DNA from 3 places in the Enterococcus sp. GPZ-007 genome. Region 3 is predicted to be linked to each of the others. Evidence: predicted binding sites of a transcription regulator. Region 3 holds the regulator's gene; each other region holds the start of a gene.
What was found. Region 3 encodes HrcA, which represses chaperone genes, less so after heat shock. Its sites were predicted from a motif close to TTAGCACTCNNNNNNNNNGAGTGCTAA; they were not measured.
Positions count from the first base shown of each region.

Region 1: a site for HrcA is predicted at 1,091-1,117, ahead of groES (co-chaperone GroES). Genes of this name have one in related genera too.
Region 2: a site for HrcA is predicted at 1,441-1,467, ahead of AC4J95_RS02040 (ATP-dependent Clp protease ATP-binding subunit). Genes of this name have one in related genera too.

Region 1 covers NZ_JCAFYN010000039.1:24,360-29,064, reverse strand. The annotation lists gene AC4J95_RS16550 (NAD(P)-dependent oxidoreductase) at 1-238, opposite strand, end outside; gene AC4J95_RS16545 (CPBP family intramembrane glutamic endopeptidase) at 318-959, opposite strand; gene groES (co-chaperone GroES) at 1,155-1,439, shown strand; gene groL (chaperonin GroEL) at 1,462-3,090, shown strand; gene AC4J95_RS16530 (DUF1827 family protein) at 3,437-3,796, shown strand; gene AC4J95_RS16525 (nicotinate phosphoribosyltransferase) at 3,999-4,705, shown strand, end outside.
Region 2 covers NZ_JCAFYN010000002.1:67,443-72,147, forward strand. The annotation lists gene AC4J95_RS02040 (ATP-dependent Clp protease ATP-binding subunit) at 1-1,285, opposite strand, end outside; gene AC4J95_RS02045 (phosphocarrier protein HPr) at 1,726-1,992, shown strand; gene ptsP (phosphoenolpyruvate--protein phosphotransferase) at 1,992-3,719, shown strand; gene AC4J95_RS02055 (LTA glycolipid anchor biosynthesis glycosyltransferase, IagA/BgsA family) at 3,987-4,705, shown strand, end outside.
Region 3 covers NZ_JCAFYN010000021.1:48,897-53,601, forward strand. The annotation lists gene AC4J95_RS12100 (LPXTG cell wall anchor domain-containing protein) at 1-657, shown strand, start outside; gene hemW (radical SAM family heme chaperone HemW) at 844-1,992, shown strand; gene hrcA (heat-inducible transcriptional repressor HrcA) at 2,114-3,154, shown strand; gene grpE (nucleotide exchange factor GrpE) at 3,188-3,745, shown strand; gene dnaK (molecular chaperone DnaK) at 3,796-4,705, shown strand, end outside.

The DNA.
Region 1 (4,705 bases), on a different contig from region 3:
ATGATGTTTGATGCAGCTCTTCTTGACCAACTGGCGGACGAAAGGCATCTACCACGACATCAAAATACTCTACATCTTTTTTTGTCAGCTCGAATAGATCCTTCACCAAAATAGGGACTTGTACCTTTAGTTTTTCGGGGTGGCGAACGATTGCAGTAACCGCTAAATCACGAGCGAGGGCTTCGCTTAGGATTAATGATCCCGCATGTCCGGTAGCACCAATAATTGCTATTTTCAAGAAAAAACCTCCTTAGACTATTATGAATCTAAGTCTAAGGAGGTTTTTATAAAATAGCAAAGGATTAGTCTGGAAATTTTTATGATCGAAGTGCCAATTGTGTCAGGATGACCAACAGATTCATTCCCACGTGAGTAATCATCGAAGTCCAAATGCGTCCGCTATAACGATACATACCACAGAATAAAAAGCCTAATCCAGCATACAGGAGGTAGTGTCCATCATTATGGGCAAACGCGAATAAAACAGAGCTTAGTAATGCTGGCAGGAAAAATCCCAATCTTTTCTCCAGTGAGCCGAAGATTGCCCGACGAAAAACGAACTCTTCCATAATCGGTCCAGCTATCGTTGTTGCCAAAATAAAAATCATGTTGTTCATGATTAAATCCACGATATTCTGCGTGTTTTGTGAAGCAACAGATTGTCCTAGAAATTGCTGCTCGATTTGTAAAATAACCATTTGCAGTATTAAGGAAGCGGGAATTCCAACGACTCCAAGCAGAATTGTAATCAAAACATTTTTTTGTCGGGTTTCTATTTCGAATGACCGGGACTTGACTCGATAAAAGATCATTAAGATAGCGCCAAGAAAATATGTCAGTGTCGTTAACTGGATAATTTGTGAAGAAGTTATTTGCAATACACTTTGAAAAATGACTGGTGAAAACAAAACTAGTCCGTAAGTGAAAATCGTGATAAAACTATATTTTTTTTCGCTCATTATTAATCCCTTCTAAACATTTATTGTTCCCAAGTATACCATATTTCAGTAAAAACTTAGTGCAGAAAAAAATAAAAAGCAATCGAAGGACTTGCAAAAAGAAACAAAAATGGTATTATAGGAATTGTGAGTTAGCACTCGATAGCCAAGAGTGCTAACAACTTAGAAAATCATTACTAGTTGGAGGGATTTATTGTGTTAAAACCATTAGGTGATCGTGTCATTCTTGAAGTTACTCAAGAAGAAGAAAAAACAGTTGGAGGCCTAGTCCTAGCTTCAGCGGCCAAAGAAAAACCACAAACAGCTAAAGTTGTGGCTGTTGGTGAAGGCAATGTGTTGGAAAACGGTCAAAAGAGTCCAATGCCAGTAGCTGTTGGTGATACGGTAATGTTTGAAAAATACGCAGGTACAGAAGTGAAATATGAAGGCAGTGAATATTTGATCATCGCTGCAAAAGATATCATGGCAATTGTCGAATAAAAAATAATGAGGTGAAAGAATCATGGCAAAAGATATTAAATTTTCTGAAGATGCTCGCGCAGCAATGTTACGTGGGGTAGACAAATTAGCTGATACAGTGAAAGTTACATTAGGACCAAAAGGACGTAATGTTGTTCTAGAAAAATCTTACGGTTCACCATTGATTACAAATGACGGTGTTACTATTGCAAAAGACATCGAATTAGATGATCATTTTGAAAACATGGGAGCAAAATTAGTTTCTGAAGTTGCTTCTAAAACAAATGATATTGCTGGAGACGGTACAACTACAGCGACTGTTCTTACTCAAGCAATCGTCCGCGAAGGATTGAAAAACGTAACTGCTGGCGCAAACCCAATGGGAATTCGCCGCGGAATCGAATTAGCAACAAAAGCAGCAGTTGAAGAATTGCATAGCATTTCTAAAGTTGTTGATTCAAAAGATGCGATTGCACAAGTTGCGGCTGTTTCTTCTGGTAGCGAAGAAGTCGGTAAATTAATTGCTGAAGCAATGGAAAAAGTTGGTAACGACGGTGTTATCACAATTGAAGAATCTAAAGGGATCGACACTGAACTAGACGTTGTTGAAGGAATGCAATTTGATCGTGGTTACTTGTCTCAATATATGGTAACAGACAACGACAAAATGGAAGCTGCTTTAGAAAATCCATACATCTTGATCACAGATAAAAAAATCTCTAACATCCAAGATATCTTGCCATTGTTAGAACAAGTATTACAACAATCTCGTTCATTGTTAATTATCGCTGATGATGTTGATGGTGAAGCATTACCAACATTAGTATTAAACAAAATCCGCGGAACCTTTAACGTTGTTGCAGTGAAAGCTCCTGGTTTCGGTGATCGTCGTAAAGCGATGTTGGAAGATATCGCGATCTTAACTGGCGCGACTGTCATTACAGAAGACCTTGGTTTAGATCTTAAAGAAGCAACAATTGAAAACTTGGGAACTGCTGGCAAAGTGGTTGTAGATAAAGACAATACTACAATCGTCGAAGGCTCTGGCGACAAAGCTGCATTGAACGATCGCGTTGAAATGATTAAACGTCAAATCGGCGAAACAACATCTGATTTTGATCGTGAAAAATTACAAGAACGTTTAGCAAAACTTGCTGGCGGCGTAGCTGTCGTTAAAGTTGGTGCTGCTACTGAAACAGAATTAAAAGAATTAAAACTACGCATTGAAGATGCCTTGAACTCAACACGCGCTGCGGTTGAAGAAGGAATCGTATCCGGTGGTGGTACTGCTTTGGTCAATGTCATCAAGAAAGTATCTGAATTAGATGCTGAAGGCGACATTGAAACAGGGATCAAGATCGTCGTTCGTGCATTAGAAGAACCTGTTCGTCAGATTGCTGAAAATGCTGGATTTGAAGGTTCAGTTGTAATCGACAAATTGAAAAATGCCGAACGCGGTACTGGTTTCAACGCAGCATCTGGTGAATATGTCAATATGATTGATGCTGGGATCGTTGACCCAACTAAGGTTACACGTTCAGCATTGCAAAATGCCGCATCAGTATCAGCTTTATTATTAACAACTGAAGCTGTTGTTGCTGACAAACCTGTAGAAGGTGGAGCAGCAGCTGCACCAGCAATGGACCCATCTATGATGGGCGGCATGATGTAATCACGCCTTAAGGTAAAAGCCATCGAAATTCATTTCGATGGCTTTTTTTGTCAGTTCCGCTTTTCCTAATGTAAAAAGAGCGAAATCTGTTCCCATTAAAAGCCAATAAATGATTATGATGTTTAGCGGAATGATAAGACGCAGATAGTCGATGATCAAAAAACAATTGACGATGTGTTTGTATTGCCAGAGAAAGAGAGTAAAAAGCGTTCATCTCAATATTTTTTTCTTTTTCATAAAAGTTTTTGTATTGAATAAAAAACACTGGCTCGGTATGGTAAAATGTTCATTGGAAAGAAAAATAATTATAAATCACGATAAAAATATATAGATAGGAGAGCGTTGAATGAAATTAATTGAAACACCCTTGAACAGTAATGTTAACTTGGAAACACTGTATCCTAATCTAACAAAGTACTTTTTTGATAAACGGCAAGCCGTGAAATTACTAAAACTTTACGCCTATGATCGCACGAAAATAATATACGCGGATCGTTTTGACACGATTGATTTGCTGTTGTTGAATCGTAAACGCAAAATCAGTCATGAAGAGGTAGATACGATTATTCACCGTTTGTTAAAAGTCGATCGTGAAGATGTAGTGGTGAATGTAGGGTATAAAAAACAAATTATGGAAGCTGGAATGCGTCCGAAAGAATCTTATAAAGATATCATTGCGGTGGAATACAAGGTTCCAAAAAAATAGCAGCTAGACATGAGAGGCATCGAGCCTCTCTTTTTTATACATTTGAGCAGGATTATCGTCAACTTTTCTAGAGCTTTGCTGGTTGAGTTTTACCGAGAGAAATTTAATAAATCATAAGAGAGCTAAAAGTACCCTCACTGAATTCTTGTGCTATAATAATTAAAATAGTTTAATTTACTAAAAACAAATGAGGAGCATGACTATGAAAAAGTTGTACGAAGATGACAGTTTGACACTTCATACGGACCTTTATCAGATCAATATGATGAAAACTTATTGGGAGACCGGTCGCGCGGATCTACATGCCGTATTTGAGTGTTACTTCCGTAATATGCCATTTGATAATGGCTATGTCATCTTTGCTGGTCTTGAACGATTGGTGAAATATCTGGAAGATTTGACATTTAGTGAAAGTGATCTGGCTTACTTAGCTGAAGTGGAAAATTATCCAGCAGATTTTATCAATTATTTGCGTGATTTCAAATTTGCTTGCACCGTTCGTTCGGCGGTAGAAGGCGAATTGGTCTTTAGCAATGAACCGATCATTCAAGTAGAAGGACCGCTATTGCAGTGTCAATTAGTAGAAACAGCACTTTTGAATATTGTTAATTTCCAAACCTTAATCGCCACAAAAGCGGCTCGGATCAAGTCGGTTATCGGGGAAGATCCATTGTTGGAATTCGGGACACGTCGAGCACAAGAATTAGACGCAGCGCTATGGGGAACGCGGGCAGCTTATATTGGCGGTGCGGACGCTACGAGTAATGTGCGTGCAGGAAAAATCTTTGGGATTCCTGACAGTGGAACGCATGCTCATTCTTTGATCCAATCTTATGGGAATGACTATGATGGATTCAAAGCTTATGCTGAAACACATCGCGACTGTGTCTTTTTAGTCGATACCTATGA
Region 2 (4,705 bases), on a different contig from region 3:
GTGTTTGTTCTTTTTCTTTCAACTCACCAACAGGAATTCCCGTCCGTTTTTCAACGATTTGTTCCATGTCCTTTTCGCTGATGACAGGTGTTTCTTCATCTGTTAACTGGCGATCTTTCATTTTTTGCAATTTATTGATTTGGTCGCGGTAGTAAGCTGCTTTCTCAAAGTCTTCCTCTTGAGAAGCTTGAGCCTTTTGTTGTTCTGCTTCCGCTAATTTCTTGTCGATCGTTTTTGGATCAACAATTTGGATCGTCAAGTTTTTCTTCGAACCTGTTTCGTCTAATAAGTCGATCGCTTTGTCAGGTAAGAAACGGTCTTGAATGTAGCGATTTGAAAGTTCTGCAGCGGCTTTGATAGCGTCATCTGTATATTTTACATGATGATAATCTTCATAGCGTGTTTGCAAGCCTTTCAAGATTTCAATCGTTTCTTGAACGGAAGGTTCTTCGACGCGTACAGGCTGCATCCGGCGTTCTAAAGCAGCATCTTTTTCAATAATACGATACTCGTTTAATGTAGTAGCTCCGACCATTTGTAATTCACCACGAGCCAAGGCTGGTTTTAAAATATTACCAGCATCCATATTGCCGTCGCCAGCTGCACCGGCACCGACGATTTCATGAACTTCATCAATGAAAAGGATGATATTTTCCGCTTGCCGAATTTCTTCGATCAGCTTTTGCATCCGTTCTTCAAATTGTCCACGGATACCAGTACCTTGTACAAGGGAAGCGACATCTAAACGGATGACGTCCTTGTCCATTAATTTTTGAGGCACATCTCCATCAACGATTTTTTGAGCTAAACCTTCAACCACAGCGGTTTTACCAACACCGGGCTCACCGATAAGAACTGGATTGTTCTTTGTTCGGCGATTTAATATTTCGATAACACGTTGAATTTCATCATCTCGTCCAACAACGGGGTCGATATTTCCCTCACGTGCTAATCCAGTGATATTAATTCCGTATTCGCCTAACAGCCCGCCGCCGTTTCCACGAGGGGGTTGATTATTGATACCATTTCCACCGCCGAATTGAGTCGGTGGTGTTTGATTTGCAGCACCTTGTCGTTGTTGCATTTGCTGCGACATCGAGCGAAACAGATCGTCTAAACTTCCAAAACCAAAAGGATCATTTCCTGCCATTTGCGGCGCACCTCCAGCTTGATTCTTCAATTTTTGATAGCAACTCTGGCAATAATCTAATTGCTTTCGTTGTCCATTGACGTTTGCATATAAATGAATCGTTGCTTCATTTTCATGACAATTTTGGCAAAGCATTTTTTTCACCCTTTCAATAGTTGATTGTTTCTTCCATTGTACATCGAGTAAGCGAATCTCGTAAAAAGATACGCTGGCCAGTTGTTTGACTATCACTGACCTTAAGAATAATTATAGCGAGATTTTTTATAAAAGCAAACAGTTTGTTTCATTTTTTAGCAATCAACATCTTCGAGTGCTAAAAAAAGATATACACCCACATTTTTTTCTCTTTTAGTGTTATGTAAAAAAAATGAAAACAGGTATAATCAGGGGATTGATCAATCAAACCAGATATTTTAAGAAAGGGCATACATTTAACTGGAATAATTCGACTAAAATTGTTGTATCTACGGTAAAAAAATGGTAATCTAAGAAAATGAAGGGCTCAAAATGATGGATGTTATCATTAAAGCCCTAACATAAAAAAACATTTTTTTTTATAAAGGAGAACGGTCAATATGGAAAAAAAAGATTTTCACGTAGTAGCAGAAACAGGGATTCATGCACGTCCCGCAACTTTATTAGTGCAAGCTGCAAGCAAATTTAACTCTGATATTAACTTAGAGTATAAAGGAAAATCAGTTAACCTTAAATCAATCATGGGAGTTATGTCTCTAGGTGTTGGCCAAGGTTCTGACGTTACTATCTCTGCTGAAGGTGCTGACGAAAAAGAAGCAATGGAAGCAATCGTAGAAACAATGAAAAAGGAAGGATTATCTGAATAATGGTTGAATTACTAAAAGGTATTGCCGCAAGTGACGGAGTTGCCGTTGCGAAAGCTTATCTGCTAGTACAACCGGATTTATCTTTCAAACAAAATAATGTAGAAGACACTGCTGCCGAAGAAAAGCGTTTAGACGACGCTTTGGCGGCTTCTTCTGCTGAATTAGAAAAAATTCGGGATAAAGCAGCGAAAAGCTTAGGTGAAGAAGAAGCACAAGTTTTTGATGCTCATTTGATGGTTCTTTCAGACCCAGAAATGATTGGTCAAATCAAACAACATATTCAAGATAATAAAGTGAATGCAGAAAGCTCACTTAAAGAAGTTACAGATATGTATATCGGCATGTTCGAGGCAATGGATGATAACGCTTATATGCAAGAACGTGCAGCGGATATCCGCGACGTTACTAAACGTATAATGGCTCATCTATTAGGTGTATCTTTACCAGATCCATCAATGATCGACGAAGAAGTTGTCGTTGTCGCACATGACTTGACTCCGAGTGATACTGCACAATTAGATAAAAACTTTGTAAAAGCTTTTGTTACTGATATCGGTGGACGTACCTCTCACTCAGCAATTATGGCTCGTTCATTAGAAATTCCAGCAATCGTTGGTACAAAAGAAATCACTTCTAAAACTAAAGAAGGTGACATCTTAGCAGTCAACGGTATCACTGGTGAAACAATCGTAAACCCAACTGACGAACAAGCGGCTGAATACAAAAAAGCCGGCGAAGCTTATGCAGCGCAAAAAGCAGAATGGGAAAAGCTAAAAAATGCTGAAACAGTCACAGCTGATGGCAAGCATTTTGAATTAGCTGCCAACATCGGTACGCCAAAAGATCTTGAAGGTGTTCATAATAATGGCGCTGAAGCGATCGGGTTGTATCGTACTGAATTCTTATACATGGACTCTTCAGATTTCCCAACAGAAGACGATCAATTTGAAGCTTATAAAGCTGTTTTAGAAGGCATGGGCGACAAACCAGTCGTTGTTCGTACAATGGATATCGGTGGAGACAAAGAACTACCTTACTTAACATTACCTCACGAAATGAATCCATTCTTGGGTTATCGTGCATTGCGTATCAGCTTATCTGAACTAGGCGATGACATGTTCCGTACACAATTACGTGCATTATTACGCGCTTCTGTTCACGGCAACTTGCGCATCATGTTCCCAATGGTTGCGACACTTAAAGAATTCCGTGCAGCGAAGAAAATGTTTAACGAAGAAAAAGAAAAACTTGTTAATGAAGGCGTGAAGGTTTCTGATACGATCCAAGTCGGAATCATGATCGAGATTCCTGCTGCAGCTGTTTTAGCTGACAAGTTTGCTAAAGAAGTTGACTTCTTCAGTATCGGAACAAATGACTTGATCCAATACACAATGGCAGCTGACCGCATGAACGAACGCGTTTCATACTTATACCAACCTTATAACCCATCAATTTTACGTTTGATTAAAAACGTGATTGATGCAGCTCACGCTGAAGGTAAATGGGCTGGTATGTGTGGCGAAATGGCCGGCGATCAAACGGCTGTTCCATTATTGATGGGTATGGGATTAGATGAATTCTCTATGAGTGCGACATCTATTCTTAGAACTCGCAGCTTAATGAAACGTCTGACAACGACTAAGATGGCTGATTTAGCTGATAAAGCGTTGAAAGAGTGCGATACAATGGAAGAAGTTCAAGAATTGGTAGAAGAATACGTAAAATAAGCTTTTTCCTGGACCGTTGTCTAAATTAGGCAACGGTCTTTTTTTTTGGTGCGATCATAATTTGAATGAAAGGATCGCTTTCACTTTAAAATCAGACTATAGGTTGAGAACATGTTCAAATGCTTATGATATAATTAATTTACTTTAAAAAAGACAGTTATCTATTTTACATTTTTCCTTTCTGATTGGAAATTTTTTAGAGTTTTCTACTGAATACAACCTGAACTTGAAATGATTTTAAAACAATATAGAAAAAGAAGGTGACCTATGAAAATTTTACTTTACTTTGAAGGTCAGAATGTGATTGGAAAATCTGGTATTGGACGAGCACTTAGTCATCAAAAGAGAGCATTAAATGCTATGGGCATTGATTATACACTTGACCCGAAGGCAACAGATTATGATATATTACATATCAACACCTATGGTCCGAAAAGCCTGCGACTTGTTAGGAAAGCCAAAAAAATGGGAAAAAGGATTATTTTTCATGCCCATTCGACAGAAGAAGATTTTCGAAATTCATTTATCGGCTCCAATCAACTAGCCCCTTTATTTAAGAAATGGCTGGTTGCTCTATATCAGCAGGCAGATCATTTAATTACACCGACACCATATTCTAAAAAGTTACTGCGCAGCTATGGCTTGACGCAACCGATCGCTGCTATTTCAAATGGTATCGACCTAAAGAAATACTATCCTGATGAATACAAGGAAGCATCCTTCCGAAAACATTTCAATTTAACAGAAACACAAAAAGTCATCATCTGTGTAGGACTGTTTTTTGAACGCAAAGGAATTTTGGATTTTGTCAAGCTAGCAGAGAAAATGCCTGAGTATACATTTATTTGGTTTGGTGATGTTCCGATGATTTCAATTCCAGCTAATATTCGTCGTGTTGTGAAAAAGGATCACCCAAAAAACGTTCTTTTCCCAGGCTATGTAAATGGAGATTTGATCGAAGGAGCGTATTCTGGAGCAGATTTATT
Region 3 (4,705 bases):
GCTCAAGATATTATCAATACTCAACAACGTTCACAAAAAAGGCACGAGGATCTTCATAATGACTTTAAAACAATTCAGAATCAAATGGATCAGATCCACAGCAACTTTCAAACTCATTTCAATGAGGTGACGGGACGCGTTCAAGAGGATCATACAGCGATTGAAACACAATGGACACAAGCTAAAGAGCAGTTAGATCAAGCAAGAGCAGATTTCAACAAAAAAATCGCTGATGCTAAAAAATTACAAAAAACTTTGGAGGAAGATCGAAAGACGATCGATCAAAACCTCTCAACTGCCAAGAATAGCGCACAATCGGTGCATGTTCAGTTAACGGATGGAGCTCTGAATGCAAAAAAAGCTGTTTCCGATGTGCAAGATCGTTCAGAAGATATCAATGGAACTGTCAATCGGATCAAAGCAATATTAAATTCTGCAGGTGAGGATCTTTCAACGGATGGGTCAAGAGTAACACCAGTTGCAGCAAAAAAAGTAGTGCAATCAAAAGAAGCTGCTTCGTCACAACAGGAAAATACAACAGAGCAAGCGAAGGAATATCCTAAGACAAATGATCAATCGAATATTTTCCTTTCATTGCTTGGCTTTGGGATTATTGGAAATTTGGTGCTTTATTACTTGAGGCAAAATCATAATTAGTGAAAGATTTAAGAGTAGATATCCTTTTAAGAAATCAAAAGGGATATCTTTTTTTTTAATCTGACTCCTTCTGGGGCAAATGTAAAAATTTCGATTATATCAAGTTGAAATAGTGTGGTGTAGACTCTTGTTGATGTGATTTGTGTTAGAATACGTCTGTTACTACTACTTGAAAAGAGGAATAGGATGACAAAATCTACTTCGGCTTATGTCCACATTCCATTCTGTGAACATATCTGTTACTACTGTGACTTCAATAAAGTTTTTCTTGAAGGGCAGCCTGTAGATGAATATATTGAAGCGTTGTTGAAAGAGGCGCGCTTATCGTTGATACAGAATCCGGTGAATAAAATGGAAACACTTTATGTCGGCGGCGGTACGCCGACATCATTAAATGCCGAACAATTTGATCGTCTGCTAAGCGGGCTGCGAGAAATTCTTCCGTACAATAATGGAGAATTTACAGTAGAGGCGAATCCTGGTGATTTGTCTGCAGATAAATTGGATGTGATGAAAAATTATGGTGTGAATCGTTTATCAATGGGCGTCCAAACTTTTGATGATCGGCTGTTGAAAAAAATCGGGCGTAAGCACACCGCGCAGGATGTGTATGATACGATTCGTTTATTAGAAGAGAAAAATTTTTCTAATGTAACGATTGATTTGATTTATGCGTTGCCAGGTCAAAGTTTAGAAAGCTTTCGCGACACGGTTGAACGAGCATTAGCGCTCGATTTACCTCATTATGCGTTGTATTCTTTGATTTTAGAGAATCAAACGATGTTCATGAATTGGGTACGGCGAGGGAAGATGCAGCTGCCGGAGCAAGAACTAGAGGCACAGATGTACGCTGAGACGATTGAAGCGATGGAAAAAGCAGGACGTAAGCAATACGAGATCAGTAATTTTGCAAAACCTGGTTTTGAAAGTCAACACAATCTAGTTTACTGGAATAATCAAAATTATTTTGGGCTTGGAGCAGGAGCCAGTGGTTATCTTGGAGATCGGCGCTACAAAAATCGCGGACCGATCCAGCATTATCTGAAGTCATTGAATGACGATCAATTGCCAATGCTCGAAGAGGAATACTTAACTCAAAAGGAACAGATTGAAGAAGAGATGTTCTTAGGCTTAAGAAAAATTTTAGGTGTTGAAAAATCGGTTTTTGAAGCTCGTTTTGGTCAAAGCATCATGGAAATTTATGGCGATACGGTGGAAAAATTAAAACGGCAAAAACTACTGGTAGAGACAGATTCAAGAGTTTTTCTAACAAAAGCAGGCTTATTTCGAGGAAACGATGTTTTTGAAAAATTTCTGTTGAATAAAGACAATTAGCACTCTCGTTGTGAGAGTGCTAATTTTTTATTTTTTTCGCTTGACTTCTATAGCGGATGTGGTATATTAATAATCGAGTTAGCACTTAAAAAGAAAGAGTGCTAACTAAAGGATGAGAAGAATGTTAACTGAAAGACAAAAACTGATTCTCAGCTTGATCATCCAAGACTTTACCAACACGGGTCAACCGGTCGGGTCAAAAAGTTTGATGGAAGAAGGCGTAAAAGCAAGTTCCGCAACTATCCGCAATGACATGAAGGCATTAGAAGAATTGGGTATGTTGGAGAAAACTCACTCTTCATCAGGACGGATTCCTTCAGCTTTAGGCTATCGTTATTATGTGGATCATCTATTGACGCCAGCTAAGGTGAGTAATCAAGAAGTAGATCAAATTCGCAGATCCTTAAAAAAAGATATTCATGAGATCGATGATATCATTCAACAGTCTGCCAAGATACTTTCGCAAGTTACCAGCTACACGGCGTTTTCGCTCGGCCCCGAAATGAAAGATCGGACATTGACTGGTTTTCGAATCGTTCCGTTGAATGATCGGCAAATATTGGCGATTATTGTCACAGATAAGGGAAATGTCGAGAGTCAAGTTTTTCGAATACCGGAGAATGTTGCCAGTCAAGACTTGGAGAAAATGGTCCAAATTATCAATGATCGTTTAGTCGGTCAGCCTTTGGTGAGCGTTTACCAAAAACTGAGGACTGAAATTCCAATGATCTTACATCGCTATTTCCAAACGACTGAGGGAATCAGCCACTTGTTTGATGTGATTTTGAATGATGCCTTTGAGGATAAAGTGTTTGTAAGTGGACGAATGAATATCTTGAATTTCAATCCCGATCAGGACCTCAATCATGTGAAATCAATGTATTCATTGATGCAGAATTCAGATGAATTGACGCAATTATTGTTGCCTTCTGACAACAATATTCACGTTCGAATCGGAACTGAGATGGAAAATGACTTGTTCGACCATTTAAGCATGATCCAGGCAAATTATGAAATACGCGGACATGGTCGTGGGACGATCGCATTATTAGGTCCAACGTCGATGCCGTATTCAAAAATCTTTGGGTTATTGGAAGTTTTCCGATACGAGTTGACAAATGCATTGGACGATTATTACCGTTCTCTGGATTTGTATCACTAGGAACGATTCCTAAAAAGAAAGGAAGTACGCGCAGTGGCAAAAGAAAAGAAGCGAGAAGTTGAAGAAGAATTAGAAGAAGTTGAGACGACTGAAAATGATTCGACTGAAAAAGAAGCGGAAGGCATTGATATTCCAGAAGTTTCCGAAGTTGAGGAGTTGACTGGCAAGTTCAATGAAATGGAAGATAAATTCTTGCGAGCTCGTGCTGAAATCGCAAATATGTCTAACCGCAACAAAAATGAACGAGAACAATTAATTCGCTATCGTTCACAAGATCTTGGTAAGAAATTATTACCAGCGATCGATAATTTAGAAAGAGCCCTAGCAACGGAAGTTACTGACGATCAAGGAGCCAGCCTTAAAAAAGGGGTAGAGATGGTTCTTGAAAGTTTAACTGTTGCATTAAAAGAAGAAGGCATCACAGAAATCAAAGCTGATGGTGAGACCTTCGATCCGAATCTGCACCAAGCAGTCCAAACTGTTCCTGCAGAGGATGGAGTGAAGCCGGAGACGGTAGTAAATGTCTTACAAAAAGGGTATCAGCTGCATGATCGCGTGTTGCGTCCAGCAATGGTGATCGTAGCTCAATAATGTATTCTACTAAAAATTTAAACATATAATGGAAAAGGAGATTTTCAACTATGAGTAAAATTATCGGTATTGACTTAGGTACAACAAACTCAGCAGTCGCTGTCTTAGAAGGCGGAGAAGCTAAAATCATTACGAACCCAGAGGGAAATCGTACGACACCTTCTGTTGTGTCATTTAAAAACGGCGAAATCCAAGTCGGTGAAGTAGCGAAACGTCAAGCAGTTACGAACCCTCATACGATTTCATCTATCAAACGTCACATGGGTGAAGCTGGTTTTAAAGTGGAAGCAGACGGCAAAAATTATACACCGCAAGAAATCTCAGCAATGGTGTTACAATACATCAAAGGTTTTGCTGAAGATTATTTGGGTGAAAAAGTTGAGAAAGCCGTTATCACTGTACCTGCTTACTTCAATGATTCACAACGTCAAGCAACGAAAGATGCTGGTAAAATCGCTGGTTTGGAAGTTGAACGTATCGTCAACGAACCGACTGCCGCAGCATTAGCTTACGGTTTAGATAAAACAGATAAAGATGAAAAAATCTTAGTATTTGACCTTGGCGGTGGTACTTTTGACGTATCGATCCTTGAATTAGGGGATGGCGTATTCGACGTATTATCTACTGCTGGTGACAACAAACTAGGTGGGGATGACTTTGATAACAAGATCATCGATTATTTAGTTGCTGACTTCAAACAAGCAAACGGTATTGATTTATCTAAAGACAAAATGGCTATGCAACGTTTGAAAGACGCTGCTGAAAAAGCGAAAAAAGATTTATCAGGTGTCAGCTCAACACAAATCAGCTTGCCGTTTATCACAGCTGGCGATGCTGGTCCATTACACTTAGAAACAACATTGTCTCGTGCGAAATTTGATGAAATCACTGCTGATCTAGTTGAACGTACGAAAGCACCTGTTCGTCAAGCATTGAAAGATGCTGGCTTGTCTCAATCAG